Regions from separate parts of the Arthrobacter sp. NyZ413 genome, predicted to be linked through region 1. Evidence: riboswitches for the same ligand, from Rfam matches in the RefSeq annotation. Region 1 holds a riboswitch; the other holds the start of a gene.

Region 1 (14,535 bases):
GCCCGCATTCGCTGAGCTCGCGGCGCGCTCGCTCAAGAAGGGCGGGCTGTGGCGGATCGCTACGGACTGGTCCAACTATGCCGTGCATGTCCGCGAGGTCCTCGCTGGTTCCACCGAGTTTGAAAACCTGCACCAAGGCGAGCGGGCTGGAGAAGAGAGCCCATTGACCCAAGTGTGGCAATCCGGCGTCGAATCCATGGTGGGCGGAGCACCCGTCAAGGAAGGCCGCGCACCCGTCAGCACCGAACACACGGGCCCGAACGAAGGCGTGGACCACGTTGGCGGCTGGGCGCCGCGATTCGATGGCCGCATCCGGACGAGCTTCGAAAACAAGGCCCACGAGGCCGGGCGGATGATCTTCGACCTCAGCTACCGCAAGATCTGAGGTACCCGGCGCCAGCCCGGAACGCCTAGCGCTGGGGCGCTTTGCTCAGCGCGAGTTCCTCTATGCGCTCTGTCGCGGCCCAGCTCGCGAGCAGCCGCAAGGATTCCTCGGCGGCTGAACCGGGCTCGGCGGGATAGACGGTCAAGGTCAGCCCGGGGTCCTCGGCAAGGGTCATCGCCTCGAACATGAGTTCAATCTCGCCTACCACCGGGTGGTGGAATTGCTTGTTCCCGGAGAAGTGGCGGCGCACATTGTGGGCGGCCCAGCGGACGCGGAACTCTTCGCTGCGCATGGACAGCTCACCGACGAGGTCGGCCAAGCCTTTGTCGTACGGGTTGCGGCCCGATTCGGTGCGGAGGATCGCCACATTGTTGTTCGCAGCCAGGTTCCAGTCCGTATAGAACTCTCGTGCCAGGGGATTGAGGAAGATGAACCGCGAGTGGTTGGCAGGACGGACGGGATCGGTGTACATGGGCGAATAGAGGGCGTAGCCGAGCCGGTTCGCTGCCAACAGGTCCATCCTGCCGTTCCTGATGAACGCCGGAATCGTGGTGATGCCGTCGAGCATGAACTGCACGCTGGGGCGGATGCGTTGCTTCTGGGGCTTGCTTTGCCTGGCCAGGGTGGAGGCGTTGGCCGCGCGGGCGAGATCGAAAAGGTGGTCCCGTTCGGCGTCGTCGAGTTGAAGTCCCCTGGCGAGCGCCTCAAGCACGCCTTCGGACACTCCGGCGAGGTTTCCGCGTTCGAGCCGTGTGTAGTAGTCAACGCTCACTCCGGCCAGCATCGCGGCCTCTTCGCGCCGAAGCCCGGGCACCCGGCGGTTCCCGCCAAAAACCGTGAGTCCTGCTTGTTCCGGCGTGATCTTCGCGCGGCGCGACGAAAGGAACTCGCGCACCTCCATCCGATTGTCCATGCGCTCAACGCTACACAGGGCCGGAACAGGGTGGGAGGTACTGCCAGAACCAGTAACGTCAGGGCACTCGCTGATCGGCGCGAACCGCGGTTGCATGGATACTGACGCCCCAGCTTCCCGCAGGAGATCCAGAAAGGAACACCATGAACTTCAGGACCGTTGGATCAACCGGCATCCACGTCTCGCCGCTGTGCTTCGGCACGATGTCGTTCGGCTCGGAAGCCGATCAGGAAACCTCAGCGGCGATGTACCGCCAAGTCCGCGAACGCGGCATCAACTTCTTCGACTCCGCCAACGTCTACGGGGGCGGAGCGTCCGAGGAAATCCTCGGCGGGCTCATCGCCAAGGAACGGGACGACGTCGTTATTACCTCGAAAGTCTTCTTCCCGACCAGCGGCGACGTGAACGCCCAAGGCCTCTCCCGCCGGCACATCATCCAGGCCGTCGAAGCGAGCCTAACCCGCTTGGACACGGACCGGATCGACTTCTACTTCGTCCACGCCTTCGACGAGAACACCCCGATCGAGACAACGCTCCGCGCCCTCGACGACCTTCAGCGCGACGGGAAGATCCTCCACCCCGCAGTGAGCAACTGGGCCGCCTGGCAGATCGCGACGGCGCTCGGCATCTCCGCGCGCGAAAGCCTGGCGCGGTTCGAGCTCATCGAGCCCATGTACAACCTCGTCAAGCGGCAGGCCGAAGTGGAGATCCTTCCCCTTGCCCGGGCCGAGAACCTTGGTGTCATCACCTACAGCCCGCTCGGCGGCGGCCTCCTCACCGGCAAGTACCGCGGCGGCCAGCAGCCCGGAGGCGGACGACTCGTGGAGAATGCCCGCTACGCGGACCGCTATGGACAAGAGAGCGACCACGCCACCGCCGATCGGTTCGCTTCTTTCGCGGACGACGCCGGCACCTCACCTGCCGCCCTCGCCGTCGCCTGGGCGATGGCCCACCCGGGCGTCACTGCACCGATCATCGGAGCACGGAACCTTGAGCAGCTGGAAGGGTCCCTTGCCGCACTCGACGTCGATATGACGCCGGAACTCCGCGCGGAAATCTCAGCGCTCTCCCCCGCTCCTGCGCCGGCAACGGACCGCGCGGAGGTCCTGACCGGGAAGTGGGCGTAGGGCTTCGCCCCCCTGCGACGCGGAGGAGGTTTTGCGATGCGCAAATCGACTGGCGCGCTAGGAATTCCGGGCGCGAAAGGCATTCTCCGCGTCGCGGGACAAGAACTGCGTCGCAGGACAAGAAGAAACGGAACACCGCATGACCTCCCCACTCACCACGGCTTCGAAGCGTCCGACCATGACCACAGGCCTCACGCTGCTGTTCGCCGTGGCCGGGGGCGCCGCCGTCGGGAATTTGTACTGGTCCCAGCCGCTCCTCGACTCGATCGCGGCCGATCTCCACGCCTCGGGAGCGGCTGCGGCCTGGCTCGTCACCGCTACCCAACTCGGTTACGCCGCGGGGATCCTGCTCATCGTTCCGCTCGGGGATGTGGTTGACCGGCGGAAACTGGTTGCGGGCATGATGCTTGCCTCGGTCGGTGCCCTCGCGTTGTGTGCCGTCGCGCCGTCGATGGCGTTCCTGTTGGTTGCCGTGACGCTCTTGGGAATCTCGACCGTCGCGGGGCAGATCCTCACGCCGCTCGCTGGCGACCTCGCTGACAACGCCCGTCGCGGGCGCGTGGTGGGGACCGTCGTCGCGGGCATCCTCACCGGCATCCTTGCCTCGCGCACCATCAGCGGCCTGATCGCCGCCGTCGGCGGTTGGCGGGCGGTGTACGCGACGGCGGCAGTCGGCGTCGTGATCCTCGCTCTCCTGACGTGGCGGGCACTTCCGCCGCTCGCCCCGAAAGCCCGCCTTTCCTACCCGCAACTGTTGAAGTCGGTAGGCGCGGTGGTCCTCAAGGAACGCGCAGTACGCTGGACGCTTGCGTTGTCCTCGGCCGGGTTCGCCGCGTTTACGCTGTTCTGGACTGCGCTCACGTTCCTGCTGGCGGGTCCGCCGTTCCACTTCCCTGTGGAAGTGATCGGGCTGTTCGGCCTGGCAGGCATCGCCGGTGCCGTGACGGTGCAGCGCGCGGGTCGCCTGCACGACCGCGGCTGGTCCTTGCCCGCCACCGGCATCGCGTGGGGGCTGGCACTCGCCTCGTTCGTGCTCGCGGCGTTTGCCGGAACCTCGGTGGTCCTCGTGATTGTGGTGGTGTTCGCCCTGGATGTCGCGATCCAGGGGCAGAGCGTGCTCAACCAGACGCGCCTGCTTTCGATCTCGCACGAGGCGCGCAGCCGTATCAACACCGTTTACGTCACTGCCAACTTCATCGGCGGAGCGATCGGATCCGCGGGGGCGGCACTCCTCTGGAACGTGGGCGGCTGGACCGCGGTGGCACTCGCCGGCGTCGTGTTGAGCCTGTTTGCCCTTACAGTCTGGGCGTTTGGCCGTCGCGGTCCCCTCGTGGCGGTCGACTGAGCGAATGGGCCGTCCTTTGCGGCTATTGCGGGCACCGGATACCATGTGAGATGTGCCACCGAAAGGTGGCACACGCTTATGATCTGCGGCGGGAGAGTCCTGCCGGTACATTCAGCGGGCGCCGTAGGAGCAAATCCTCCCCAGGAATCTCTCAGGCCCCTGTACCGCCGCGGCAAGGCAACTCTGGAAAGCAGCCCGGGAAACCGGACTCACCGACGGTGCAAGCGCCCGTTGCTTCGGCAACCGACGCGGAAACTCTCAGGTCCAATACAGAGCGGGGAGGAACCGGATCATCGTGGCGCGCCCGTGCCACCTGAATTGTGGAGTTCCTCATGACCTTGGCACCTGAAGGCCGTAAGTTGCTGCGTGTCGAGCAGCGCAACAAGGCCGTCCCGGTTGAACGCAAGCCCGAGTGGATCAAGGCCAAGGTCCAGATGGGCCCGGAATTCGTGGGCCTGAAGAACCTGGTGAAAAAAGAAGGCCTGCACACCGTGTGCGAGGAAGCCGGCTGCCCGAACATCTTCGAATGCTGGGAAGACAAGGAAGCAACCTTCCTGATCGGCGGCTCCGAATGCACCCGCCGCTGCGACTTCTGCCAGATCGACACCGGCAAACCCTCCCCCCTGGACCGCTTCGAACCCACCAAGGTCGCCCGCTCCGTCCAGGCCATGAACCTGCGCTACGCCACCGTCACCGGCGTCGCCCGCGACGACCTGGCAGACGAAGGCGTCTGGCTCTACGCCGAAACCGTGCGCAAAATCCACGAACTGAACCCCGGCACCGGCGTGGAACTGCTCATCCCCGACTTCTCCGGCAACCCCGAGCACATCGCCGCGATCTGCGACTCCGCCCCCGAAGTATTCGCGCACAACGTCGAAACCGTGCCCCGGATCTTCAAACGCATCCGCCCCGCGTTCCGGTACGACCGCTCCCTGGACGTCATCACCCAGGGCCGCAACCTGGGCATGGTCACCAAGTCCAACCTCATCCTGGGCATGGGCGAAACCCGGGCCGAGATCTCCGAAGCCCTCGCGGACCTGCACGCGGCCGGCTGCGACCTGATCACCATCACCCAGTACCTGCGCCCCTCCGAACGCCACCTGCCCGTGGACCGCTGGGTCAAACCCCAGGAATTCGTCGAGCTCGCCACCGAAGCCGAAGAACTGGGCTTCCTCGGCGTCATGTCCGGCCCCCTCGTGCGCTCCTCCTACCGCGCCGGACGCCTCTGGGCCACCGCCATGCGCAAAAAAGGCCGCGACATCCCCGCGCATCTTGCCCACATCGCCGACGGCATCCAGGACTCCGGCACCACCCGCCAGGAAGCCCGCACCCTCCTCAACCACGGAGCTTCGGCATGACCACCCAGGAACACACCATGATTCCCAGCCGGATCGAGATCATTCCCTCCGACGGCATTGTCGAGAAGGTCCGGGCGTCGGTTCCCCCCTCGATGCCGCTGACGGTCACCTGCCTGCCCCACCACGGCATCGCCCGGACCATGCAAGTTGCCGTGGAGCTGAGCCTCCTCGGATACACCGTCCTGCCGCATCTCACGGCCCATGGGCTGCAGGACCGGGCCCAACTCTCGGGAATCCTGCGGGACTGCGAGTCCGCGGGCATCACGGAAGTCTTCGCCATCGGCGGCGACGGATCCCGGAACGCAGGTCCCTATGGCTCCTGCCTGCCGATGCTTGAGGACATCGCGGAACTCTCAGGCGGACGGATTACGGCAGGCATTGCAGGTTATCCCGAAGGGCACCCATCCGTGACCGGGCTGGACCTGCTTGACGCCGTGCTCGCTAAGCAGCACCTCGCCACGCACGTGGTCACCCAGATGTGCTTCTCCGTTCCGAAAGTCCTCGACTACGTCTCGCTCCTGCGTCGGGAAGGCGTCGAGCTTCCCGTGTGGGCCGGGGTGGCCGGCGCCGTTCCCCGTACCAAGCTCCTCAGCCTGGCCACCCAAATCGGTGTGGGTACGTCCCTGAAGTTCCTCAGCAGCAAGGGAGCTTTGGCCAAGCGCCTCCTGAGCGGCGACAAGTACTCGCCGGAACCGTTTGTCTCCGAGCTAGCGGCCCGGCCGGGCAGCATTTCGGGCATCCACCTGTACAGCTTCAACCGGCTGGACAGGCCATCGTGGAGCACAACGCCATCGTGGAGCACAGCGCCATCGTGGAGCACAGTGCCGTCGTGGAGCATTGCGCCTGACGCCGACGACCGCGCGACGGCCTAGCTAAGCACCGCACCCGGATCCGGTTTCGACCCCAAACCGTCCCGGGGACCCCCTAGCTCCCCGGGACGGAAATCAGCTCCCCGGGACCGAAATCACCGCGACCGTTTTTTGGTTGTCGTCCCGGAGCTCCACGCCCGAGATCGCGGCGAGCTGGACCGGCGTCGCGCCCGTCACCTTGATGTGTCCGCTGGCGGTCGCCGTCCAGCCGCACGCCAGTTCCTCCTTGCCGTCGCGGCCCTTGACCCAGAGGTACAAGGTGCCTTGCAACGGCATGCTCCGGCCTTCCAGGTCCAGCTCGGTGCCCCATGCCTTCTTCACGAGCCCGACCGTGAGTTGCAGGCCGTTGCCCGTCTGGACGGAATAGCTCGCGTCCGGCTTGGGCGGCTGGCTCAGCAGCGGGCCGGCCAGGACTCCCAAGCCGAGGCACGCGGCGGCCACCGCGGACACCACAGCCGCCCACCGGCGTCGTGATTTCCGGCGCCGCGCTGCGATCTTCAGGAGGATCGGCTGCGCGAGCGTTTCGCTGGAAGCCCCGGAAAGTGAGCGGGCCTCCGGGGTAACGCCAGGTTCGACGGCGGGGCGGCCTTCCGCTGGAGGTTCGACGACGGCGGGGCGCGCGGCCACGAGCGCGACGGCGTCGGGCACCGGAACGGCGTCGAGGAGGGCCGGGAGGCTCTCCAGTTCGGCGAGTTCCTGCCCGCACGCCGCGCAGCTTTCCAAGTGCGCCTCGAACGCCCGGACCTCGGACGGCTCCAAGCCGCCCAGCAAGTAGGCGCCCAGCAAGTGGTGAAGTCCTGACTCGCTCATCGCTGCACCCCCATTTCGTCCAAGATGGTGCGTAACGCCCTGACGGCGTAGAAGGCCCGGGATTTCACGGTACCGCTGGGAATGTTGAGCCTCAGCGCGGCCTCGTTCACCGTGAAACGTTCGTAATGCAGTGCTACCAGGACCTCCCGGTGTTCGGTGCTGAGCCGCAAGAGGGCTTCTTCCATGAGGACCCGGTTGAGGAGCTCGTCCACGCGTTCGGTGGCTTCCGCCGGATCCGCGGGGTCGTATTCCGTCGCTTCGAGCGGGCGTCTCTGGGCCTTGCGGTAATTGTCGATGATCACGTTGCGCGCGGTGCGGAACAGGTAGCTGCGCAGGCTCCCGGTGATCTGCGGCGCATGCTGCCACACCCTGAGGATGGTTTCCTGCACGACGTCGTCGGCCAAGTGGGCGTCCGGCATGCAGCTCAGCACGAAGCGGCGCAGGGCTGTGCCATGGTCGCGGTAAATCGCGGCGACGACGTCCTCGTCAAGCGGCATCCACGCCTCCTGTGTGCTTCGGCTTCCCCTTCTCTTGCCATACGACGTACCCGCGGCAGAAAAAGTTCAAGGCTGTGAACCATTCTTCACCCTGTGGCGTCGTAGGGGTTAGCATCCGGCTCGTCCGACGGCCGGTCCAGCGAAGGAGCACACCATGAAGAAGCAACTCATCACCGGTCTTGGCGTCCTTGCTCTGGCCGTCTCGCTCTCCGCGTGCGGGGGAAGTTCCGGCAGCTCGAGCAGTTCGTCGAGCACCTCCACCCCTAGTGCCTCTATGTCGAGCCCAACAGCTTCGAGTTCGGAGTCGTCGTCGAGCTCTTCAACCGGGATGGCGGAACTGAAGACGGCGTCGTCAAGCATGGGCGTGAGAGTAGTCGGGGCGAACGGCAAGAGCGTCTACTTCTTCACCAAGGACGTCAAGGATTCAGGCAAGAGCGCCTGCACTGGCGCCTGCGCCACGACGTGGCCTCCCGTGACAACCACTTCGACGATGCCGGCGGTTGACGGGGTGAGTGGAACCATCGGCACCATCCCGACGGCCGATGGCAAGATGCAGATCACCATCAACGGAATGCCCATCTACTTCTACTCCAAGGACGAGGACTCCGGTGACACCTACGGCCAAGGCGTGTTAGGCATCTGGTTCCTGGTCAGCCCCTCCGGCTCCATGATGACGGCCACGACCAGCAGCAGCCCTTCCTCCTACTGACGCCCGCCCACGTCCTGCCGCCAAACAGCGAACGCCCTTTCAGGTGACCTGAAAGGGCGTTCGCGCTTGAGGCGTCAAAGGTGGGCGAGGGTCCTAGGCGTCTTCGAACTCGACGGCGGCGATGATTTCCTTCGTCTCCGGGTGGATCATGAAGGCTTCCTCGTCCTCCTCGATCATGATGTAGTTGCCGTGATCGGTGGAGAAGTGCCAGGCGAGGACCGTTTCGCCGTCGTGCTCGAAGTTGGGATCGCCCATGGTGATCTTGTCCAGCTGGTAGCCGGCGACGTCGCACAGTTCGCGGATGATGAGTTCGAATTCCGGGGCGTTCTCGAGCTCGGCTTCGGCGGCCTCGGCTTTGCGCTCCTCCAGGTCCGGGATGAGGGCAACGCGCTCGGCGATGTGGGCCTTGAGTTCGTCCTCGTCCAGGTAGAGGAGGCCGTCCTGGCCGCGGAGCCATGCCGCGCTGAGGGCGATGATGTTCTCGGTTTCAAGGAGGGATTCGAATTCGCCGTCGAGGGCTTCGAGTTCCGCGACGGGTTCGGAAGCTTCGTCGGATTCGTCGAGGTCGCCGTCAAGGTAGGCTTCTGCGTCCTCTTCGCTCAAGGCATCGAACGCCGCGGCGGTGCGGTTGAACAGTTCGAGGTGGCGCGTGGCTCCCATGGCTTCGAGGCCTTCGCGGACAAAGGTGTCCACTTCCTCGCGCTCGGGAACGGTGAAGACGTACTGGGCGAAGCCGCCCGAGAGTGCCTGGGTCAGGTAGTAGTCCACAAAGTAGCTGCGCAGCGCGTTGCTTGCGATTTCCTCGTGGTTGAGGAGTTCCTCGTACATCTCGTTGACCACGTTGACGTTCGCGTCCACAACGTCCGCGTCGGAGGCCTCGATGCTGTCCTTCGTCAGAATGACGGGCTGCTCATTGATGGTCATGGGATTTCCTCACTGCTTGGAAGCTTTTGCTGCTCCGGACCCTTTCAACGTACGCGGGGGCGGTGCCCGGGCAGGCTAGGGGCAGGTGAACGTCCGGCAAAGTTTCAGGGCTGGCCCGTGGGCCCTAGGATTCATAGATAGCCTCCTGCCGAAAGTAGCGTTACCGAATGCCTTCCCACCCCGACGACTCTTGGGAACTGGCGATTCAGACACCCGCCATCAATGACCGTTCCCTCGCGGCCGGCCTTGCCTACGCCATGGGTGGCCGGGTGAGCGGGATCAGCTTCGATGCGGCCACTGGCTTGATGCTGGGCAAGATCCAAGGAAACGCCGCCAAGCCGTATTCCACCTCGGCCAAGCTCGTCCGCAAGCCGGGCGGCTGGAGCTGCACGGTAGGAGTATGCAGTTGCCCGGTGCGCAAGGACTGCAAGCATGTGGCCGCCCTGCTCTTCGCGGCCGAGGACCAGCCGGTGGTGCGGGCCCAATTGCTGAGCGCTCCCGCCGTCGGACAGACAGCGCGGCCGGGCGAATCCGTGCGGCGTCCGGAGTGGGAGCAGGCGCTCAGCAAGCTGATCGCCGTTCCCGGAGCTGCTCCGCAACGGCAGGGACTCCCCCTGGCCCTCGCCTTCGAGGTCGAAGAGCCTGCTCCGCACTTCTCCTACACAGGCCGCCGCGATCCTGTCCGCAGCATCCGGCAATTGAAGGCCCGGCCCGTCATGATGGGAGCCAAAGGCAAGTGGATCCGCGGCGACGTCTCATGGACGAACTTGAGCTACCTCGGGTACAAACGCGAGTTCAACGAGGCGCATATCGAGTGGATGCAGGCCTTCCTCGCGGCACACTCCACCACTGACCATCGCCAGCTCACCTCAAGCATGTGGCTGTTGCTCAACGATTTCGCCGGCAAGAACCTGTGGAGCCTCTTGGAAGATGCCGCAAAGGCCGGCGTCGAGCTCATCCACTCCGGCGGAACGGAACCGGTCCGCCTTGCCGCGGAGCCCGCCGTCGTCGGCCTCGATTTGAGCCGCCACAGCGGCAGCGAGCCCGACGGCGGACTCGAGTTGGCGGCGTCGGTCACCGTCGCGGGGGAGGCCGTCGACCCCGCGACAGCAGGCCTGATCGGGCGCCCCGCGCACGGCTTGTTCTTCACGGGCCCTGTTGAGGAAGGGTTGCCGGGAGTTGTGGCGCCCGAGAACCTGATTACGCTCGCACGGCTCGAAGGCGGGGAGTCGGAAGAACTCCTGGATTTCGTGATGGGCGCATCCCGGCTCCGGATCCCGGCACAGGACGAGCAGCGCTTCCTCACCGCGTTCTATCCAAAACTCAAGCAGTCAACGCGGGTCACGGCGGCGGACCATTCCGTGGAACTGCCGGTCCTCGCCGTGCCGACGCTGTCCCTGCTGGCCAACTACGGCGCGGACCACCGGGTCAGGCTCCACTGGGAATGGCACTACAAAGCCGGGACCCTGGTCACGGCGCAGCCCCTCTGGCGCCATCCGGACGACCACGGCTACCGCGACGACGCCGAAGAAGCCCGGATCCTCGAATCCGTCGGCCGGCCGTGGGACGTGGTTGCGGTGCTCGGTGAGTCATCGGGCGGAGGATGGGGTGCACCACGGCTCGCGGCGTCGGCGTCGCTCGACGGCCTGGACACCCTGGCCTTCACCGAAGAAGTGCTGCCCCGGCTCAGCGAGCTGCCCGACGTCGTCGTCGAAACCTCCGGCGACATCGCCGACTACCGCGAAGCCACCGAAGCCCCGGTCGTGTCCATTTCCACCAAGGCCACGGACAACCGCGACTGGTTCGACCTCGGGATCGTCATCACGCTCGAAGGCGAACCAGTGTCCTTCGCAGCGGTGTTTTCCGCGCTCGCGGCGGGCCAGACCCGCATGCTGCTGCCGAGCGGCGCCTACTTCTCGCTGGACCTGCCCGAGCTCCACCAGCTGCGCGCTCTCATTGACGAAGCCAGGTCCCTGCAGGACAACCCGGACCGGCACGGCACCCTGCAGATCAGCCGGTTCCAGGCCGGCCTGTGGGATGAGCTCGCACACCTGGGGATCGTGGATGAGCAGGCGGCCGCGTGGCGCGAGGCCGTCGGCGGATTGCTCGACGACGGCGTGACCGGCCTCCCGCTGCCGGCTTCACTTAACGCGGAGCTTCGTCCGTACCAGCTCGAGGGCTTCAATTGGTTGAGCTTCCTGTACCGGCACAGCCTTGGCGGGGTCCTCGCCGACGACATGGGCCTCGGCAAGACGGTGCAGGCCATTGCTTTGATGTGCGCGGCTAAAGAACATGCTGAATCTGGCGGCGGCGCTCCCTTCCTGGTGGTCGCCCCCACGAGCGTCGTAGGCAACTGGGCGGCCGAGGCGCAGCGCTTTGCTCCCGCGCTCCGCGTCAAGACCGTCGGGGAAACCTTTGCCAAGAGCGGCGCCGATCCGGTCGACGCGTTGGCGGGGGCCGACGTCGTCATCACCTCGTACGCGCTGTTCAGGATCGACTTTGAAGCCTATGCGACCCGGGAATGGGCCGGGCTGATGCTCGATGAAGCCCAGTTCGTGAAGAACCACCAATCCAAGGCGTACCAATGTGCCCGGAAGTTGCCGGCCGGGTTCAAGCTGGTCATCACGGGAACGCCGCTGGAGAACAACCTCATGGAGTTCTGGGCGTTGACGTCGATCGTCGCTCCTGGCCTGTTTTCCAGCCCACGCCGCTTCGCGGAGTATTACCAGAAGCCCGTTGAAAAGAACGGTGACAAAGCCCAGCTGGCCAAGCTCCGCCGTCGGGTCCGTCCGCTCATGTTGCGCCGCACCAAAGAGCAGGTCATCAAGGACCTGCCGCCCAAGCAGGAGCAAGTGCTGGAAGTGGTGCTCAACCCGAGGCACCACAAGGTGTACCAGACGCACCTCCAGCGCGAGCGGCAGAAGATCCTGGGGCTCATCGACGACATCAACAAGAACCGGTTCACGATCTTCCAGTCGTTGACGCTGCTCCGCCAGCTCAGCCTGGACGCCTCGCTCGTGGACGAATCCCTGTCCGCTGTGCGCTCGTCCAAGATCGACGTGCTGTTCGAACAACTTGAAGACATCATCGCCGAAGGCCACAGGACGCTCATCTTCAGCCAGTTCACGGGGTTCCTGGGCAAAGTCCGGGCGCGGCTTGAGGAAGAGGGAGTCGAGTATTGCTATCTCGACGGCGGCACCCGGAACCGTGCCGACGTCGTCAGCGAATTCAAGAACGGCGCGGCGCCCGTGTTCCTGATTTCGCTCAAGGCCGGCGGCTTCGGGCTGAACCTGACCGAGGCGGACTACGTGTTTCTCTTGGACCCGTGGTGGAATCCGGCCTCCGAAGCGCAGGCAGTTGACCGCACGCACAGGATCGGACAGGCGCGGAACGTCATGGTCTACCGGCTCGTGGCCAAGGACACCATCGAGGAAAAAGTCATGGCGCTCAAGGCGAAGAAGTCCCAACTGTTCGCCGATGTCATGGAAGGCGATGCCCTCTCCGGCGGTGCCCTGACGGCCGAGGACTTGGCGGGCCTGTTCGCGGAGTAGCCTGCTGTACACAAACTCCCACCATGGAACACTCCGTGCTGGGCACGCGATGGGTTTACGATGCTTGCGCCGACCCCGTCTATGTCGCCGCAGTGGTCGCTGCCATCCTGACGGGACAAGGGGAAGCCGAGCAATTCGTGGAAATGGAAGGCGGCTTGGAGCCACGCGAGAGCACGGTCAAGGTCAAAGGAAGCGGCAAGCCGGGCGACGACGTTCCTGCCCTCACCCCGATGGCGCCGACGACGGAAGGACCCACCACCAGCATCGACGCCGGTGAAGTGACCCTATTGGTCAAACGGGTCCTCGACCTTGAGGCAAAGGACCCGGGAGCAGCATCCCTGACGGGAACGTGGGCGAACCAAAGCTCGCCCGTGCTGCTGGCTTCGCTCTCCAGGGGAGTCGTCGGAGGCCCGTCCGCAGGCTGAGGCACCCAGTCTTTTCCGCATCTCACGTTTGCTTAGTATTGCGCCATGAGGGAATGGGTCCGGCGACGTCCGAGGCTCGCGTTTGTGCTGAGTTTGGTTCTTGTATGCGGGTTGTCGGTTGTTGGCGATGACCCGTCCGCCCACTGCTGCGTCCAGCGGGGAGTTTGTGTACACGTCGCACCCATTAAGAGGCGTTTTAGGGGGTGTTAGGTGTACACAAACTCGTAAGGGTGGGCTATTTTTCGAGGGTGGGACGCCATACCACGACGGCTTGCGACCGGGCCCGGGGGCGCTGTCCGCGGGCCAGGCTGACGACGTCGCCGGCGGCCCCTGCGGCGAAGATACGGGCTTCGACCGGGCTCCGCCGGCGCTGGAGCTCCTCGCTCAACTCGGCCACCCGGAACTGCAGGGCGGCCACTTGGTTCTCAAGCTCGAGGATGCGTTTGATGCCCTCAAGCGACACGCCCTCGTGCGAGAGCCGCTGCACTTCCCGCAGGCGATCGACGTCCCGCTGCGAGTAGCGCCGCGATTTGCCCGGGGCACGGCTAGGCGACACGATGCCGAGCCGGTCGTATTGGCGAAGCGTCTGCGGATGCATGTCCGCCAGTTCGGCCGCGACTGAGATGACGAAGATCGGCTGGTTGATGTCGATGGCCATGACTACGCCCTCTCTGCTGGTGCTGTGTTCCTGCCGCTACAAGCGTGCCTTCGCGGCGAGATCGTGACGGGGATCGGCATCGGAAGTTGCGGCGGCGAACGCCTTGACGGCTTCTTCCGCTTCTTTGTTCAGGTTCTGGGGGACGGCGACGTCGATTGTCACCAAAAGATCGCCGGTGACCTTCGCGGTCTTCACGCCGCGGCCCTTGACCCTGAGCGTGCGGCCGGACGGAGTGCCGGCCGGAACGCGCACGGTGACGGAATCGCCGTCGAGCGTTGGCACGTGGATATTGGCACCCAAGGCGGCCTCAGCGAAAGTGACCGGCACGTGGATGCGGATGTTGTCGCCGTCGCGGTTGAAGAAATCGTGCGGCTTGACGTTCACGGTGACAATGAGGTCGCCATTGCCTGCGGCCCCGGGGTTTCCCTTGCCGCGCTGGCGCACCTTCTGGCCATCCCTGATTCCTGCGGGGATCTTGACGTCGATGACGTTGCCGTTGCTTTCGCGCAGGCTGACCGTGGTTCCGTGGATGGAGCCGGCGAACGAGATGGACGTAGACGCCGTGCGGTCGCTGCCCTTTTGCGGGGCGCGCTGGTAACCGGGCTGGGCGCCGCCGAAACCGCCACCGAAAAGGTCGGCGAACTCCGGAGGAATTCCGCCCGCGCCGGAAGGCTGGCGGGCACCGCCGCCGAAAAGACCGCCGAACAGGTCCTCGAAGCCGCCATTCGCCGGTCCACCAGCCCCGCGTCCCGCACCCGGAGCGAAGCGCGCCCCACCCATGGCACGGATGGCGTCGTACTGCTGGCGCTCCTCGGGATCGGAAAGCACCGAATACGCCTCGGAAATGTCCTTGAACTTCTTCTCCGCGGCAGCATCCCCGGCATTGGTATCCGGATGGTACTTCCGCGCAAGCTTGCGGTAAGCCTTCTTGATATCGGCGTCAGAGGCGTCCTTGGCGACACCA
Region 2 (14,535 bases), 1.4 Mb from region 1:
ATGAGGCGCTTGGCCACGTCCTCCGCGGTGACCCCGGTCCGGGCGGTGAGTTCGCGCAAGTCCAGGATGCACTCGTGGGCCACGAGGCCGCCCTCGCCCGTGTACAGGACCGGGAAGTGCTCGTTCAGGCGGGACGCGACATAGTTCGCAGCCAGCAGCGCCGACTTGGTGGCCTCGGTCAGGCCTTCCCCGCCCATGAGCTTCACGTAGGCCCAGGAGATCGGCAGCACACCGGCTGAACCGAAGCGGGAGGCCGAGATGGCCACGCCGTGCCCGTCCTCGTGTGCTGCCTTGTTCGCGTCGCCGGGCATGAACGGTGCCAGGTGGGCCTTGGCCGCGACCGGGCCCACGCCGGGTCCGCCGCCGCCGTGCGGGATGCAGAAGGTCTTGTGCAGGTTCAGGTGCGAAACGTCCCCGCCGAACTTGCCCGGCTGCGCCAGGCCCACGAGGGCGTTCAGGTTCGCGCCGTCAACATACACCTGTCCGCCGGCCGCGTGGACCGAGTCGCAGATTTCCCGCACGTCGGCGTCGTAGACACCGTGCGTGGACGGGTAGGTGATCATGATGCAGGACAAGGCTTCCTTGTTGGCCTCTATCTTGGCCTGCAGGTCCGTGTGGTCGATCGTGCCATCGGCTGCCGTGGCCACGACGACCACCTTCATGCCGGCCAGCACCGCCGACGCCGCGTTCGTGCCGTGGGCAGAGGCCGGAATCAGGCAGACATTGCGCTGCTCATCGCCCCGGGACAAATGGTAGCCGCGGATCGCCAGCAGGCCGGCCAGCTCGCCCTGCGAACCGGCGTTGGGCTGGATCGAGACCTGGTCGTACCCGGTGATCGTGGTCAGGTCGGCTTCCAAGTCAGCGATCAGTTCGCGCCAGCCCACGGTCTGCGAATCCGGAGCGAAGGGGTGGATCGAGGCGAACTCCGGCCAGGAAATGGCTTCCATCTCCGCGGTGGCGTTCAGCTTCATGGTGCACGAGCCCAGCGGGATCATGGTGCGGTCCAGCGCGAGGTCGCGGTCCGAGAGCTTGCGGATGTAGCGCAGCAACTGGGTTTCGGAACGGTGGGTGTTGAACACCGGGTGCTGCAAGTAATCCGAGGTACGTCCGACGGCCGAATCCAGGGAGAAACCTTCGCCCGATTCGGCGAGCGTGGCACCGAAGACGGCTGCGACGTCGGCGAGTACTGCCGCCGTCGTCGTCTCGTCTACCGAGATGCCGACCGTGTCGGCGTCGATGCCGCGCAGGTTGATTCCCTTGGCTTCCGCGGCGGCGACGACGTCGGCCGCCTTGCCGGGGACGCGGACGGTGACGGTGTCGAAGAAGCTGCCGTGCAGGACCTCAAGGCCGGCCGCCGCCAGCGACGCCGCCAGGGTGCGGGCGTGCTTGTGGGCGGTTTCGGCGATTGCCTTCAGCCCGTCGGGGCCGTGGTAGACGGCGTACATCGAGGACACGATCGCCAGCAGCGCCTGCGCGGTGCAGATGTTCGAGGTGGCCTTCTCGCGGCGGATGTGCTGCTCGCGGGTCTGGAGCGCGAGGCGGTAGGCGGGAGTTCCGGCGTCGTCCTTGGACACGCCCACCAGGCGGCCCGGCATCGACCGCTCCAAGCCCTTCTGCACGGCCATGTAGGCCGCGTGCGGGCCACCGAAGAACAGCGGCACGCCAAAACGCTGGGTGGAGCCGACAGCGATGTCCGCGCCCTGCTCGCCCGGAGGCGTGATCAACGTCAGCGCGAGAAGGTCAGCGGCAACCGTGACCAGGGCACCGCGCTCCTTCGCGGCCGCGATCACGGCAGAATGGTCGAACACCCTGCCCGAAACACCAGGCTGCTGCAGCACGATACCGTTGATGTCGCCGTCGGGAAGCCCGGCCGAAAGGTCAGCGATCTCGACCTCGAAGCCCAGCGCCTCGGCACGGCCCTTCACTATCGCGATGGTCTGCGGCAAGCAATCAGCGTCAAGGACAGTCTTGCCATCGTGGGCCGTCTTGTTCTTGTTGGCCCGGCGCATCATGAGCACGGCCTCGGCAACGGCGGTGGCTTCATCCAGCAGGGACGCGTTCGCGATCGGCAGGCCAACCAGGTCCTGGACCATCGTCTGGAAGTTCAGCAGGGCTTCGAGGCGGCCCTGGGAAATCTCCGGCTGGTACGGCGTGTAAGCGGTGTACCAGGCCGGGGACTCAAGAATGTTCCGCCGGATCACCGCGGGCGTCACGGTGTCGTAGTAGCCCTGCCCGATCATCTGGACCGCGGTCTTGTTCTTGGACGCCAGCTTGCGCAGTTCGGCGAGGACCTCAACCTCGCTCAACGCGTTCTGGAGAGTCAGTGCGACGTCCTGGCGGATGTCATTGGGAACCGCGGTATCAACGAGCGAATCGACGCTGTCATAACCGACAGCCTTGAGCATGATGTCAATATCGGCCTGGCGGCGGGCGCCGATATGCCGGTCAACAAACGTTGCGGAGGTGGAACTAACCGTCACGAAGGAACTCCATTACTAAGGCGGCGCAAAGTACGCCACAGCTATCAGGGTTCCTCCCCGCTCTGTATTGGACCTGAGAGTTTCCGCAGGCTTTATTGCCCGCTTGCACCGTCGGTGAGCACGGCACATCCTGTTCGTGGTTCCGGGAAGTTCCGGGACCACGGGACGGCTTGCTGCTTTCCAGAGTTGCCTTGCCGCGGCGGTGCATTGGCCTGAGAGATTCCTGGGGAGGGTTTGCTCCTACGGCGCCTGCATCACTTGCTTGCAGGACTCTCCCGCCGCAGTTCAAAGGCGTATTCAGTTGTGTGAGTCAGATTGCGCGAGCCGGTGACAGCTCTCACAAGGGACAATTCTCCTATGTCCGGGGCCGCTCCGCAAATGGGGTCGCCAATTGGGTAGGGCGCCGGCTGTTTCAGCTGCGCAGGTGTTCAGTTGCGAAGGCGTTCGACGGCGGCAAGCAGCGCTGCGACGTCGGCGCTCCTCTCGTCGGCCTTGCTTTCTCCGCCGGCGGCCCCGCCTTCCAGCATCGCGTTGAAATACAGCCCATCGCCCATATACCGAACGGCACGCGCCATCTCCGGTCCTACTTCTTCGGCGAGCAGGTCGAGCCACTGCTGCTGGATCCCGGCAAAGCGCCTACGTGTTTCCTCGTGGGCGACTTCCACAAGCCGGGCAGCGGCCACAAAAACCCTGTCCAAGGGAGAGTTCGCCCACAGGGACGATTTGATGAAGAAAGCCGCGGGCCCTTCGGGCGCGGCCTTCATTTCCGCGAGGTCCTTCGCGGCCAAGGTATCCATGCGCTCCAGGAGGGCCGCGATCAGCGCTTCCTTGTTAGGGAAATGGTAAAGGAGGCCCCCTTTGGACACCCCCGCTTGCTTGGCAACGGCGTCCAGCGTTGCCGCCCGCTCCCCCACGTCGATCAACAAGGCTTCATAGGCGTCCAGGACAGCGGCCCGCGCAACAGGTTTTCGAGGCATGGTGTCCATCTTTCCCTAGGTCCCGAGGTCGATTGAAACTATACCGTCCGGACGGTACAGTTATTTCCATGTTCAGCCCGTCCACAACCCAGCTCCCCCGCATTCCCTCCGCGTCCAACACTGCGCCGTGGCGCGATTGGGCGGCCCTGGCCCTCTTGATGTTTCCCGTACTGCTGGTCGCGGTGGACAACACCGCACTGACCTTCGCCTTGCCGGAAATCGCCAGGAAGCTCGACGTCGGGGGCGTCCAGTTGCTGTGGATCGTGGACTCGTACGCGCTCGTGCTGGCCGCATTGCTGGTCTCCATGGGGAACCTCGGCGACCGGATTGGCCGCCGTCGACTGCTATTGATCGGCAGCACGGGCTTCGCCGCCGTCTCTGCGGCCTCGGCGTTCGCGCCATCTCCCGAATGGCTCATTGCCGGCCGTGCGGGATTGGGCATTTTCGGTGCCATGCTCATGCCGTCAACGCTGTCCCTGATCCGCAACATCTTCCCGGATCCCAACCGGCGTCGGCTTGCTGTCGCGATTTGGGCTGCCGGCTTCTCGGGTGGGGCGGCACTCGGCCCGATCTTCGGTGGCTGGCTCGTTGAGCACTTTTGGTGGGGAGCAGTGTTCCTCGTGGCCGTGCCACTCCTGCTGCCTTTGCTTGCCTTTGGCCCGTTCCTCATCCCCGAATCCAAGGACAGCAATCCAGGCAAGGCCGATGTCCCAAGCGTCGCTTTGTCCATCCTGGCCATGGCGCCCGTTGTCTACGGCATCAAGGAAGCCGCCGTGCACGGTTTCGGTCCCGGCCCTGCGGCGTTCATCGTGTTCGGCCTGGCCATGGGAGTCGTCTTTGTCCGCCGGCAGCGCTCCCTGGTTTCGCCCATGTTGGACGTGCGGCTCTTCAGGAACAAGGTCTTCAGCACGGCGATTACGGCCAACATCTTGTCCTTGTTCTCCATGACGGGCTTCATATACTTCTTCGCGCAACACTTGCAGCTCGTGGAAGGACAGACTCCCATGGAAGCCGGAATCGCGATGGTCCCCGCGCTGCTCGCGACGATCCTCGCCGGACTCGTGGTGGTCCCCGTGGTCAAGAAGATCCGGCCGGGACTGGTAGTCGCCGCCGGCCTGACCCTGAACGCGGTGGGCTACCTCGTGGCGGCCGCGGGGAACCATGGCCAAGGACCCGGATACCTATTGACCGCGCTCTTGCTGCTCGCGGTGGGAGTCGGCTCGTCCGAGACCATTTCCAACGACCTCATTCTCGGCGCCGTGCCCGCGGACAAGGCCGGTGCGGCCTCAGCGATCTCCGAGACCGGCTACGAACTGGGGTCCCTCCTCGGGACGGCGGTTCTTGGCTCGATCCTCACAGCGTCCTACCAGCAGCACCTCCTGCTGCCTGCAGGCCTGTCCGGACACCCGGCCGAACGTTCCCGCGAAACGCTTGCCGGAGCAATGGATACCGCCGCGACGCTCCCCCAGCCGATGGCCGAAGCCCTGACCGCCGCGGCGCGTTCCGCCTTTGAATCCGGCGTGCACATCACCGCGGCGATCGGGCTGGTACTGATGGCAGGAGCGGCGGTCCTCGCCGCCGTCGTACTCCGCCGGATACCGGCGGCGAAGTAGCCGCTCAATTGCCGGCTGGACAATCGCCGGCAGGCTCATGGCGAAGGGCTTCGCCAGCTCCGCGACGAAGTCAATCGGCTGGCGCCTTTCGCTCAGGAGATGCCCGGCGTAGCGTGTGAGGCGGCACCGGCCCACATGAGCACAGGAAACTGGATCGAGGGAGCATCGGCGATGGTTTTCACGCAACGGTTTGAGGAGATCGACGGCGGAGACGTCGCCAGCGCGGGCGGCAAGGGTGCGAACCTGGGCGAGCTGGCCCGCGCCGGGTTCCCCGTCCCGCCGGGCTTCGTCATCCTCACGAACGCCTACAGGGCGTTCCTGGATTCCAACGGGTTGACGGCCCGCGTCGCGGAACTGGCCGGGGGAGGATCCTCCGACGACGCCGAACGGGAGATCCGCGCCCTGTTCCGTTCCGGCGTCGTTCCTGAAGGGATCTCGCAAGAGATCAATACAGCGCTGCTCAGCCTGGGCGCCGGCCCCGAGGCAACCTTCGCCGTGCGGTCATCTGCCACGGCCGAAGACCTGGCCGACGCAAGTTTCGCGGGCCAGCAGGATACCTACCTGAATATCCGCCCCGCCGGCCTCGAAGACGCCATCAAGGATTGTTGGGCCTCCCTATGGACAGCGCGGGCCATGGATTACAGGGCGCGCCGGGCAATAGATACAGAGGGGTTGAGCCTCGCCGTGGTGATCCAGGTGATGGTCGAGTCCGAGGTTTCCGGTGTCATGTTCACGGCCAATCCGCGCACCGGGCGCCGCGAGGAAATCATAGTGAGCGCCGCGTGGGGGCTCGGGGAATCCGTGGTCAGCGGCGCTGTCAGCACTGACGACTACGTAGTGGACAAGTCGTCGGCGAAGGCGAAATCGAGGTTCATCGCCGACAAGGACGTGATGACCGTCTATGCCACCGGCGCGCCGGACAGCACTCCCGGCGGCACGGCCGAACGTCCTGTTCCGGATGCGCAACGCCGGCGCGCCGCCCTCGACGACGAACAACTTACCCAACTAACCGCATTGGGCAAAGAGATCGAAGACCATTTCGGGGCTCCCCAGGACATCGAATGGGCTTTGGCCTCGGGACATGTCCACGTTGTCCAATCCCGGCCGATCACGGCCCTGCCCGAACCCACCGGCGATGCCCCCACGGACTGGACCGTGCCCTACCCGGATGGGCTGTATTTCCGGGCCAGTATCGTCGAACAATTGCCGGACCCGCTCTCCACCCTGTTCGCCGACATGATTGACGGCTCGGTCTCGAAGTCGATCACCAAACTCCTCGGGGAGGCCTTCAAGGGCAACGCCGTTCGGGAAGGCGACGTGGCGCTGCCCACCATCAACGGCTACGCCTATTACTACTATCGGAACTCCGGCATGTGGCGGGTCATGGCCAAGTTCCCCGGCGCCATGGTTTCCCTCGCCCGCGGCAAGGCACACATGGGCGTCCAAGGATGGCGGGAATATTCCCACCCCCTCTACGCGAAACTCGTCCAGGACTGGTCAGCGAAGCAACTCAGTGAGCTCTCGAACGCTGAACTGTTCGACGGCGTCTCGCAACTACTCGACGGCGGTACCGTCTACTACACAGCGGTGCAGTCCGTCATTCCGCTCGCGGCGACAAGCGAGATCGTCTTCGGGCGGTACTACGAAACCTTCGTGCGCCGTGCCGGGGACCCGCCTGCCCTGACCTTCCTCCTGGGATTCGACAGCGAGCCGATCCGCGCCGAAAAATCGCTATACGACCTCGCGACGTGGACCAGGAAACACCCCGGACTTGCCGGCGCGATCACTTCGGCTCCGATCCAGGCCATCGCCCGAGCGCTCACGCACACTGGCGAGGGATCCGACGTCGGGCTTCCCGGCGCGGATCCTGAACTGTGGCAGGAATGGTCCGCAAAATTCCGCACCCACCTCGACCGCTACGGCCACGCCGTCTTCAACCTGGACTTCCTCAACCCCGTCCCGGCAGACGACCCCTCTCCCCTGCTCAGTACCTTGAAGTTCTACCTGCGCGGCCAAGGGAACAATCCGCACGAACGGCAGGAAAAAGCGAAGAACCGGCGCGAGGAACAGACACGCATCGTGCGGCGCAGGCTCGATCCCGCCCGCCGCGCCGCCTTCGACCGCCTTTTAGGCTGGGCCCAAGCCACCGTCCCGGTCCGGGAAGACGCCCTTGCCGACATCGGCCTCGCATGGCCGCTCCTTCGCCGCATGCTGCTGGAATTGGGCAGGCGGCTGACAGAGGCCGGAGTGATCGCGGCGCCCGACGACGTCTTCTGGCTTCGCACCCAGGAAGTCACCGCTGCAGGCACTTCCCCCGCTGGTTCCCTCGCCGGCTCTCTCACCGGCTCTGTCACCGACTCTCTCACCGACGCCGTGGAGCAACGAAAAATGGCGTGGCGGGGACAACGCAAGGCAAACCCGCCCCAGCTATTGCCCGAGATCACGTGGGCGAACCGGGCATTCGGCAGCATGATGCCCGCGAACTCGCGCGAGCAGTCGGGAGACACGATCACAGGCGTCGGCGCGAGTGGCGGCCGGGTTACGGCCCCCGCCCGGGTCCTCGGCGGACCGGCCGACTTCGACCGGATGGAACCCGGCGACGTCCTTGTGGCGCGCATGACGACGCCGGCCTGGACATCGCTGTTCGCCATGGCTTCCGCTGTGGTCACCGACGTCGGCGGGCCGCTGAGCCACAGTTCGATCGTCGCTCGCGAATACGGCATTCCGGCCGTCTTGGGCACCGCCGTCGCAACAAGCCGCATCGAAAGCGGACAGCTGATCCGGGTCGACGGCGACGCAGGCACCGTCACGCTCAAGACCGACGCGCAGGAGCTTCCGGAAGCGCCGTCGGCCCGACCATCGAAGGCCAGGACCGCCGTCGGGATCGCGATGGGGGCCGCGCTCGCCGCCGGCGGTGTCGCCGTCGTCCGTCGCCTGAGGCGCCGGTAAGTATCTTTTCTAGACCGCCCGGTTAAGGGCTGGATCATGGGCCGCGAATCCGCGCGTGATGCCGCCCAACGTCGCGGTGGCGAGTGTCGAGAGGTAGTCATGCCGGCGTCGGGCTGTGATGCGGGATTGCGGCTCGAAGCCCTGCCCGGGATCGTCCGCGTAGTGCATGGCGAGTCCGTCACGCATGAGTCGGATGCCCTCGGCGCGTTGCTGGGACACCGCGGCGTGGGTGGAACCGAGCTCTTCCGCGAGTTCCTTGACGGTCCGGCCGTCGAAGTAGATTTGTTCGACGACGTAGCGCATCTTCTCGGGCAGGGCTGCGACTGCGGCGCGGAGGTACTTGATGCGCTCGTCGGCAAGGACAGAGTGCTCCGGCGAGACGGTTTCCGCGGCGACGGTATCAACCACGACGTCGTCGAGCGGAGTGAGCGTGCGTGCGGCGTCCGCCAAGGCGGCTTCCACGACACTGCGCTCGACGCCCAGCGCCGACGCCGTCTCGGACACCGTGGGCGTACGGCCCAAGACGCCGGCGAGCGTTTCCTGGACGGACATGGTTTCCTTGATGCGCTTGCGGGCTGAACGCGTGGCCCAGTCGCTCGAACGCATCTCGTCCGCGAAGGCTCCGACGATCCGGCGACGCGCGAAGGCGCCGAAGGGGACTCCGAGATCCGGGTCGAAGGAATCAGCCGACGTAATGAGCGCCACGGAACCTACCGACGCGAAATCGTCGCGTGACAAATGTGACGCCCGCGCGCAAAGCTCGGACACCAAGTAGCCAACGAGCGGCAAGTGCTGCAGCACCAGCTCGTTGCGTTCTTCGCGATTCAAATTTAGTCCCCCCATGAGACCTGATTATTGAGTGCATATCCTGTTTCCAGGGCCTTCGCTGCAAGCTGCAGAGACCGTTCAGCTTGCCAAAAGTTGCCTGTAACAGACGTGTATTGAGTGAACATACCACTTGGTAGCTAACAATCCGTGTACGCTCAAGCAAAAGATCGAAAAACGGGCCGCGGAATCATTTTCGGAGGTCCAACCGGGGATTGGGGAACCGTGGGGGCGGACGAGTTATCGGCAACGCTGTGGCGAGAGCGGAAACAGTTGGAACTGTTGTTGTTCCGGCTCGAATCGCAGTTGCTGCATGTGCGGACCGGCAATTGGCAGTGGCTGAAGTTTACGGCCGCCGACGTTGAGAGCGTCCTAGAAAACCTTCGGTTCGATACCCTTGCCCGGAACATCGAATCTTCGGCCGTAGCCGTCGAATGGAGGCTCCCCGCAAGCTCCACACTTCCGATGATCATCTCGGCGGCATCGTCCGGCCTCTGGGAAGACCTGCTCCGGCAGCACCATGAAGCCTTGGTCGAACTGGTCAAGCGTGTTGAGGTTACGGCCGCCGCCAACATCGAAGCGTTGACCGTGGGCCAACAAAGGACCGGCGAACCGTTGCCTAAAGGGGCGATTACCGGTGACGGTGTGGCAGTGGCCGTCCCGCCGCACGACCCCTCGACCGAGGACGACGTAATGTTCTTGGCGGGGAGCGCAAACATCGAACGTGCCTTGGCTGCGACGCGGGATTGCTCGTTGCCGCTCCTCGAAGAGTTCTTGGGGCTGGGTTAGGGCTGGTTGGCGGGGTCTTTGGGTTTCGGCTTGGCGTGGTGGTTCGTGGGTCCTATTTTGAGGGCACGCCTGGGCAGCCTTCGCCCTGGGGGTTCTGGAGGCAGTTATCGGCATAGTTGCGCGTGACCGAGCGCCACACGCTCACAGTCTGCGCCGGGGACGCGAACTCCCCCGTGCCCGGGATCGGCAAATCCGGGCCATCATTCACCGAATACGTGCCACGAAACGTCGTCGAGACCGACACCTGGAAATCACCCGTCTGCTTATACACGTGACTCGTGCGCGTCTGCTCACCCCACTGCTCCTCCGGCAACGGGCCACCGGCAAAGATCGTCGGCCCCAAACCACTGCCGTCCCCATAGCTGTAGGTGTACTCGGCCGGGGTCGCCACCACCCGGACTTTCTGCCCGAGGATCACCACATCGAAGCGCTGCTCCGCCGCATCGGCAAACACATTCGTCTCGGCTCCCCTGAGTGTGTGCGGACTCGGCTGGATCCCCAGAACCGCCGGCGTGATCGGAAGCGTCCGGAAATCCGACACGATCCTCCCGGCGATCCTGGCCAACAGATCCTCCGGCTTTTGGTCGTACAAGCACGACGGACCATCACTGGGTGACTTCCAATCAGACCAGGTCGGATTCTCCAGCGCCCGCGGAGCGACCTTCCAGATCACCGCCGTCCCGGGTTTCCCGCCCGGCTCACGCGCCGGACACTGCAACTGACCCGGAAGACACTTCTTATCAAAATTCTCCCCGACCTGACACTGCAAAACCGGCTTGTACTGGTTGGGGTCGTCACTGACCACGCCGGGGCCGGATCGGACAAGTCCACCCGATTCCCCATCACGAATATAGACAAGCGGTTTTACGCCCGTATTACTCCACCGAGCTTCACCATTTTCGGTGGCAGCCAACGCGGGCGGTCCACAAAGGCTCGTCAAAAGGAAAATAACTCCAACCCGGGAAAAGCGCGAGAGCCAACGTTCCTTGCTCATGCCAGCGGATTAACTGAGTCAAGCATCCATGAACCGTCAATAAACCGTAAGAAGGCGACGTTCGCCGTGTTAGTCTCGTCGCCTGGCGGTCGGTATTCAATCCCTCCAGGCCCCCAATAGCGAATCTCACTCTGGATGACTTGAACAATCACGGGGATCCTACCGTCATTATGCGGAGTGAAGTTTGACTCGAAAGTCGGAGTCGAAAATGACCCACCACTGAGCCAACGATCCCCGGTATACGCATTGGGGACGACCTTCTTCACCCCCTCGCACATCTCACAATTCGGTCCTGTCAGCTTCGTTAGCGGCCCAATGTCACCGGTTTCATATGCGTAGCCCATCACTTGAAACCAATAGGCCGTGAACGCTTCGGCGCCTTCCTTGCTGTTCGCTTTCGCGGCTTCCGGCAGCGCCGGAACTGGCACGTTCTCAGCTCTACCTGTAGAAGACGCGGGTTTGTAGACAGGAGTCAAGGTCGGCGTAGGAGTTGGCGTTACAGTGGCACTGACCGAAGCACTCGGCGAAACAGATTCGCGCCCGTCAAGTTGCGCCCCTGAGGCACATCCAGCTAGGACTGCCGTCACTGTTGCAACGACAGCACCAAGCGACAGCCGGGAACGTAAAGAACTGGACATCAGCAAAGACATGATTTTTATTTCCCCCAATATTTTCCAAATGCGAACTACTTGAAAAGTCCAGACGATGATCTACCGAATCAGGCCAAGATCTTTAACTTTCCACGATCCTGATTCGAATGAAGCAATCATCACTGATTCGGATTTAGACGACACAGTTATCGGCTGGCTCGCGCTTCCATCTGCTTCGAAGTAATCGATCTTCTCTTGGACGACTTGGATTATCACCTGCTGCGTCGGAGCCTCCGGTTTGTATTTTGATTCGATTGAGGGAGTCAGGATTTTGCCACCGACAAGCCAACGGCCGTTGGAATAGGCGGAATCCAGTCCTTCCTTCAGACGAGTACAGAACTTGCAGCTCGGGGACGTGTTGGCCGACCAGGCGGTTACATCCCCGGTCTCGTAGGCGTACGAAAGCGTCTGGAACCAATACCGAGCGAATGCCTCGACGCCGTCTTCATTATTTGCATTGGCCTCCTCCGGCAGCATCGGAATCCGGACATTTTGGGCTTTTCCCGTGGCGTCGGCGAGCTTGTAGACCGCTGTCGCAGTCGGCGCCGGGGTGGCCGTGACGCTGACGGAAGGCTCGTCTGATGCTCCCGGTGGACCGCCCGGAGCACAGCCAGTAAGAACAAAAATCACACTGACGACGGCAGCAAAAAAGAACCGGGCGCGAAAAGAAATGGACGTGCGTGAAGTCATGGCGTGCTATCCCCCAATAGTTGTGTGCCTGAGCATCAGGGTAGCTGAAGTACCCGCAAAGCGTCGAAAAGTTATCCACAAGCCAGGTTTCCCGAGGACCCATGTCTCTCCAAACCTGAGCGGGCGTCAGGGAAAAAACCCGCCGGACCTGAGCGGGCGTCAGGGAAAAACACGCGTTATGTGAGCGAGCGTCAAGAAAAGACCCATCAGATGTGAGCGGGCGTCGGGAAAAGCGCGGTGATGCGTGAGCAGGCGTGAGGTTAGGGGCGGTTTTCCGGTGCCGGGTTTCTTGGTGCGCCTGCGGCTTCTTGACCGGCGGCTTTGGTTCCGGGCGCTGCCGGGGGGCGGAGGCCTGCGAGGAGTTCTTCGGCTTCGGGGCCGGCTTGGGCTGCCGCGAGGTTGGCGGCGGCGATCGCTTCGATCACTTCGCGACGCTGGATGGACACCCCTCGGGGGGCTTCGATTCCGATGCGCACGCCGTCGCCACGGCCTTCCATGACGGTGATAACGATGTCGTCACCGATCATGATTTGTTCGCCCGGCTTGCGTGTCAGTACCAGCATGCTCTCAATCTACCTTTCCGAGCATTGCGACGCGGGCGGGCTTGCCGTCCACCCAGCCGACGGGGAGACCCAGCGCATTGACCGTTTCAGGAGTCGATGTCTCGGCCGTGCCGAACACCGCGAGTGCTTCGACCGACAAGCCTTCTACACCGAGGGCGGCCGTGAGGGCCCGCACCCAGGCTTCGGTGTCTTCCGCTTTCCGCCTGGCATCAGCGGCCAGCCACAATTGGTCCGGGGCAAGGCCAGCAATCTCCGAGGCCTGTGCCGCGGCGTCGCGCGGGCCGCCCAAACCGTAGGCCACCAGAACGGTTTGGCCAGCGTGGACCGCCTGGGCGCGTGCCGCCGTCGCGCCCTGCTTTCCGCCGACATGGAGGTGGCCGAACGCGGTCAAGCGGCCGGCGGTGCGGACGTCGGAACCGCCCCCGGCGATGGACATTTCCAGTGCCGGTCCCATGGCGTCGTCGCCGAGCCCGAGCAAAATGATGAGATTGCCGCTTCCGACCCGCGGCACGGGCACGGGAGTCTGCACTGGTACCGGACCGGATGCGGGCAATGGTAGCGGCGCCGAAGGAGCATGCTCATTGGTGAGTTCCTTGCCCAGTTGCTCCAACAGCCCGGCGAAGTCCGGTGAAGCCGTCGAAACAGCGGCCCGAACGGCCGCTGGAACAGCCCCCGAAACAGCCGTCGCCGGCCGGTGGAGGTCCAGCTCGGCGGCGTCCGCCTGCTCCAGCAGCGCGGCGATGGCGGGACCGTGCAGGGCGTGGGTGGCGCCGTCGAGCCACATCGCCGTCGAACGTTCCGCGTCACCTCCCGGGGGCGGGCCCGGTACCACCTCAGCGACCTCAATCGTGGCCTCATACCGGTTGGCGACGAAGAGGCCGGCAATCCCGGGGTTGGTGACTTTCTCGGCCGACACAATGCGCGCTCCGGCGCCGTACTGCTTTTCCGCTTTCTCCCGGATGGCGTCCAGGGAGGCGCCCTTAAGCCTGAATTGCTTCGGCATGGCGGACCACCCCCACGGTTTCGATCTGGATGTTGGCGGACGTTACTTCGCGGTAGGACAGGACTGGAACACCGCCGTCGGGGGAAGCCACGAGGCGCCGGACGGCAGGCCGCAAGGCAGGTGCGCAGACCAGGACGGCCTGCCGCCCCGCAACGGCCGCGGCCTCAACAGATGCCTGGATCGAGCCCAACACGGCGTCCAGGCGGGCCTGGCTCATGACGATCTGCGTTCCCCCTTCGGCGGGGCGCATGTCCTCGAGCATCGACTGCTCGAGGAGCGGATCGATCATGATGACGTTGAGCACCGAACCGTCCAGGAACTTCGCTGCGAGCGCCGGCCCCAGGGACTGGCGGGCCGCCTCGATGAGCGCCTCGGGTTCCGTGGACACCTTGGCCCGCAAAGCGAGGGCTTCGTAGATGCGCGGGAGGTCGTTGATGGGGACTTGCTCTTCGAGGAGGCCTTGCAGGACCCGCTGCACCTCAGCGAGGGACATGAGTGCCGGGATCAGTTCCTCGACGGCGGCCGGGCTCTGTTTTCGCACGCCTTCGGTGAGGACGCGGACGTCCTCCCGGCTGAGGAGCCGCGCGGCGTTGGCCGAGACGATGGAGGACAGGTGGGTTACCAGGACGGAAACCCTGTCGATCACTGTTGCCCCGGTCATTTCGGCGCTGTGTCGCATTTCCGTGGGGATCCATTTTCCTGAGAGGCCGAAGACCGGTTCCACGGTGGCGGTGCCGGGCAGGGCGTCGAGGAAGTCACCGAGTGCGAGGAGCTTGCCCGACGGCGCCGTGCCGCGTCCCGCTTCGACGCCGGCGATGCGGATGGCGTAGTTGGCCGGCGGCAACTCCACGTTGTCGCGCGTGCGGACGGGCGGGATCACGATGCCGAGTTCCATGGCGATCTTGTGGCGCAGGGACCGCACCCGGGCAAGGAGGTCGTCCGAGGCTCCCGAGACGAGGTCCACGAGGTCCGGGGCCAGCAGGATTTCCACGGGATGGATGC

What was found. Region 1 has a riboswitch for glycine ahead of lipA (lipoyl synthase). Riboswitches for the same ligand answer to the same signal wherever they lie in the genome.
Region 2: another riboswitch for glycine. It lies ahead of gcvP (aminomethyl-transferring glycine dehydrogenase); the one in region 1 lies ahead of lipA (lipoyl synthase).

The regions. Positions count from the first base shown of each region.
Region 1 covers NZ_CP155434.1:3,892,499-3,907,033, forward strand. The annotation lists gene trmB (tRNA (guanosine(46)-N7)-methyltransferase TrmB) at 1-385, shown strand, start outside; gene ABCW42_RS18175 (helix-turn-helix transcriptional regulator) at 411-1,298, opposite strand; gene ABCW42_RS18180 (aldo/keto reductase) at 1,442-2,425, shown strand; gene ABCW42_RS18185 (MFS transporter) at 2,565-3,770, shown strand; glycine riboswitch at 3,850-3,947, shown strand; glycine riboswitch at 3,949-4,053, shown strand; gene lipA (lipoyl synthase) at 4,103-5,128, shown strand; gene ABCW42_RS18195 (methylenetetrahydrofolate reductase) at 5,125-6,000, shown strand; gene ABCW42_RS18200 (anti-sigma factor family protein) at 6,073-6,807, opposite strand; gene ABCW42_RS18205 (sigma-70 family RNA polymerase sigma factor) at 6,804-7,304, opposite strand; gene ABCW42_RS18210 (hypothetical protein) at 7,413-7,664, opposite strand; gene ABCW42_RS18215 (hypothetical protein) at 7,669-8,013, shown strand; gene ABCW42_RS18220 (DMP19 family protein) at 8,107-8,937, opposite strand; gene ABCW42_RS18225 (SNF2-related protein) at 9,105-12,488, shown strand; gene ABCW42_RS18230 (hypothetical protein) at 12,512-12,913, shown strand; gene ABCW42_RS18235 (heat shock protein transcriptional repressor HspR) at 13,149-13,571, opposite strand; gene ABCW42_RS18240 (DnaJ C-terminal domain-containing protein) at 13,608-14,535, opposite strand, start outside.
Region 2 covers NZ_CP155434.1:897,811-912,345, reverse strand. The annotation lists gene gcvP (aminomethyl-transferring glycine dehydrogenase) at 1-2,480, opposite strand, end outside; glycine riboswitch at 2,671-2,768, opposite strand; gene ABCW42_RS04435 (TetR/AcrR family transcriptional regulator) at 2,909-3,457, opposite strand; gene ABCW42_RS04430 (MFS transporter) at 3,526-5,070, shown strand; gene ABCW42_RS04425 (PEP/pyruvate-binding domain-containing protein) at 5,206-8,019, shown strand; gene ABCW42_RS04420 (sigma-70 family RNA polymerase sigma factor) at 8,029-8,847, opposite strand; gene ABCW42_RS04415 (hypothetical protein) at 9,118-9,633, shown strand; gene ABCW42_RS04410 (hypothetical protein) at 9,686-10,627, opposite strand; gene ABCW42_RS04405 (DUF6318 family protein) at 10,624-11,277, opposite strand; gene ABCW42_RS04400 (DUF6318 family protein) at 11,338-11,967, opposite strand; gene csrA (carbon storage regulator CsrA) at 12,228-12,530, opposite strand; gene ABCW42_RS04390 (hypothetical protein) at 12,535-13,533, opposite strand; gene ABCW42_RS04385 (flagellar biosynthesis protein FlhA) at 13,511-14,535, opposite strand, start outside.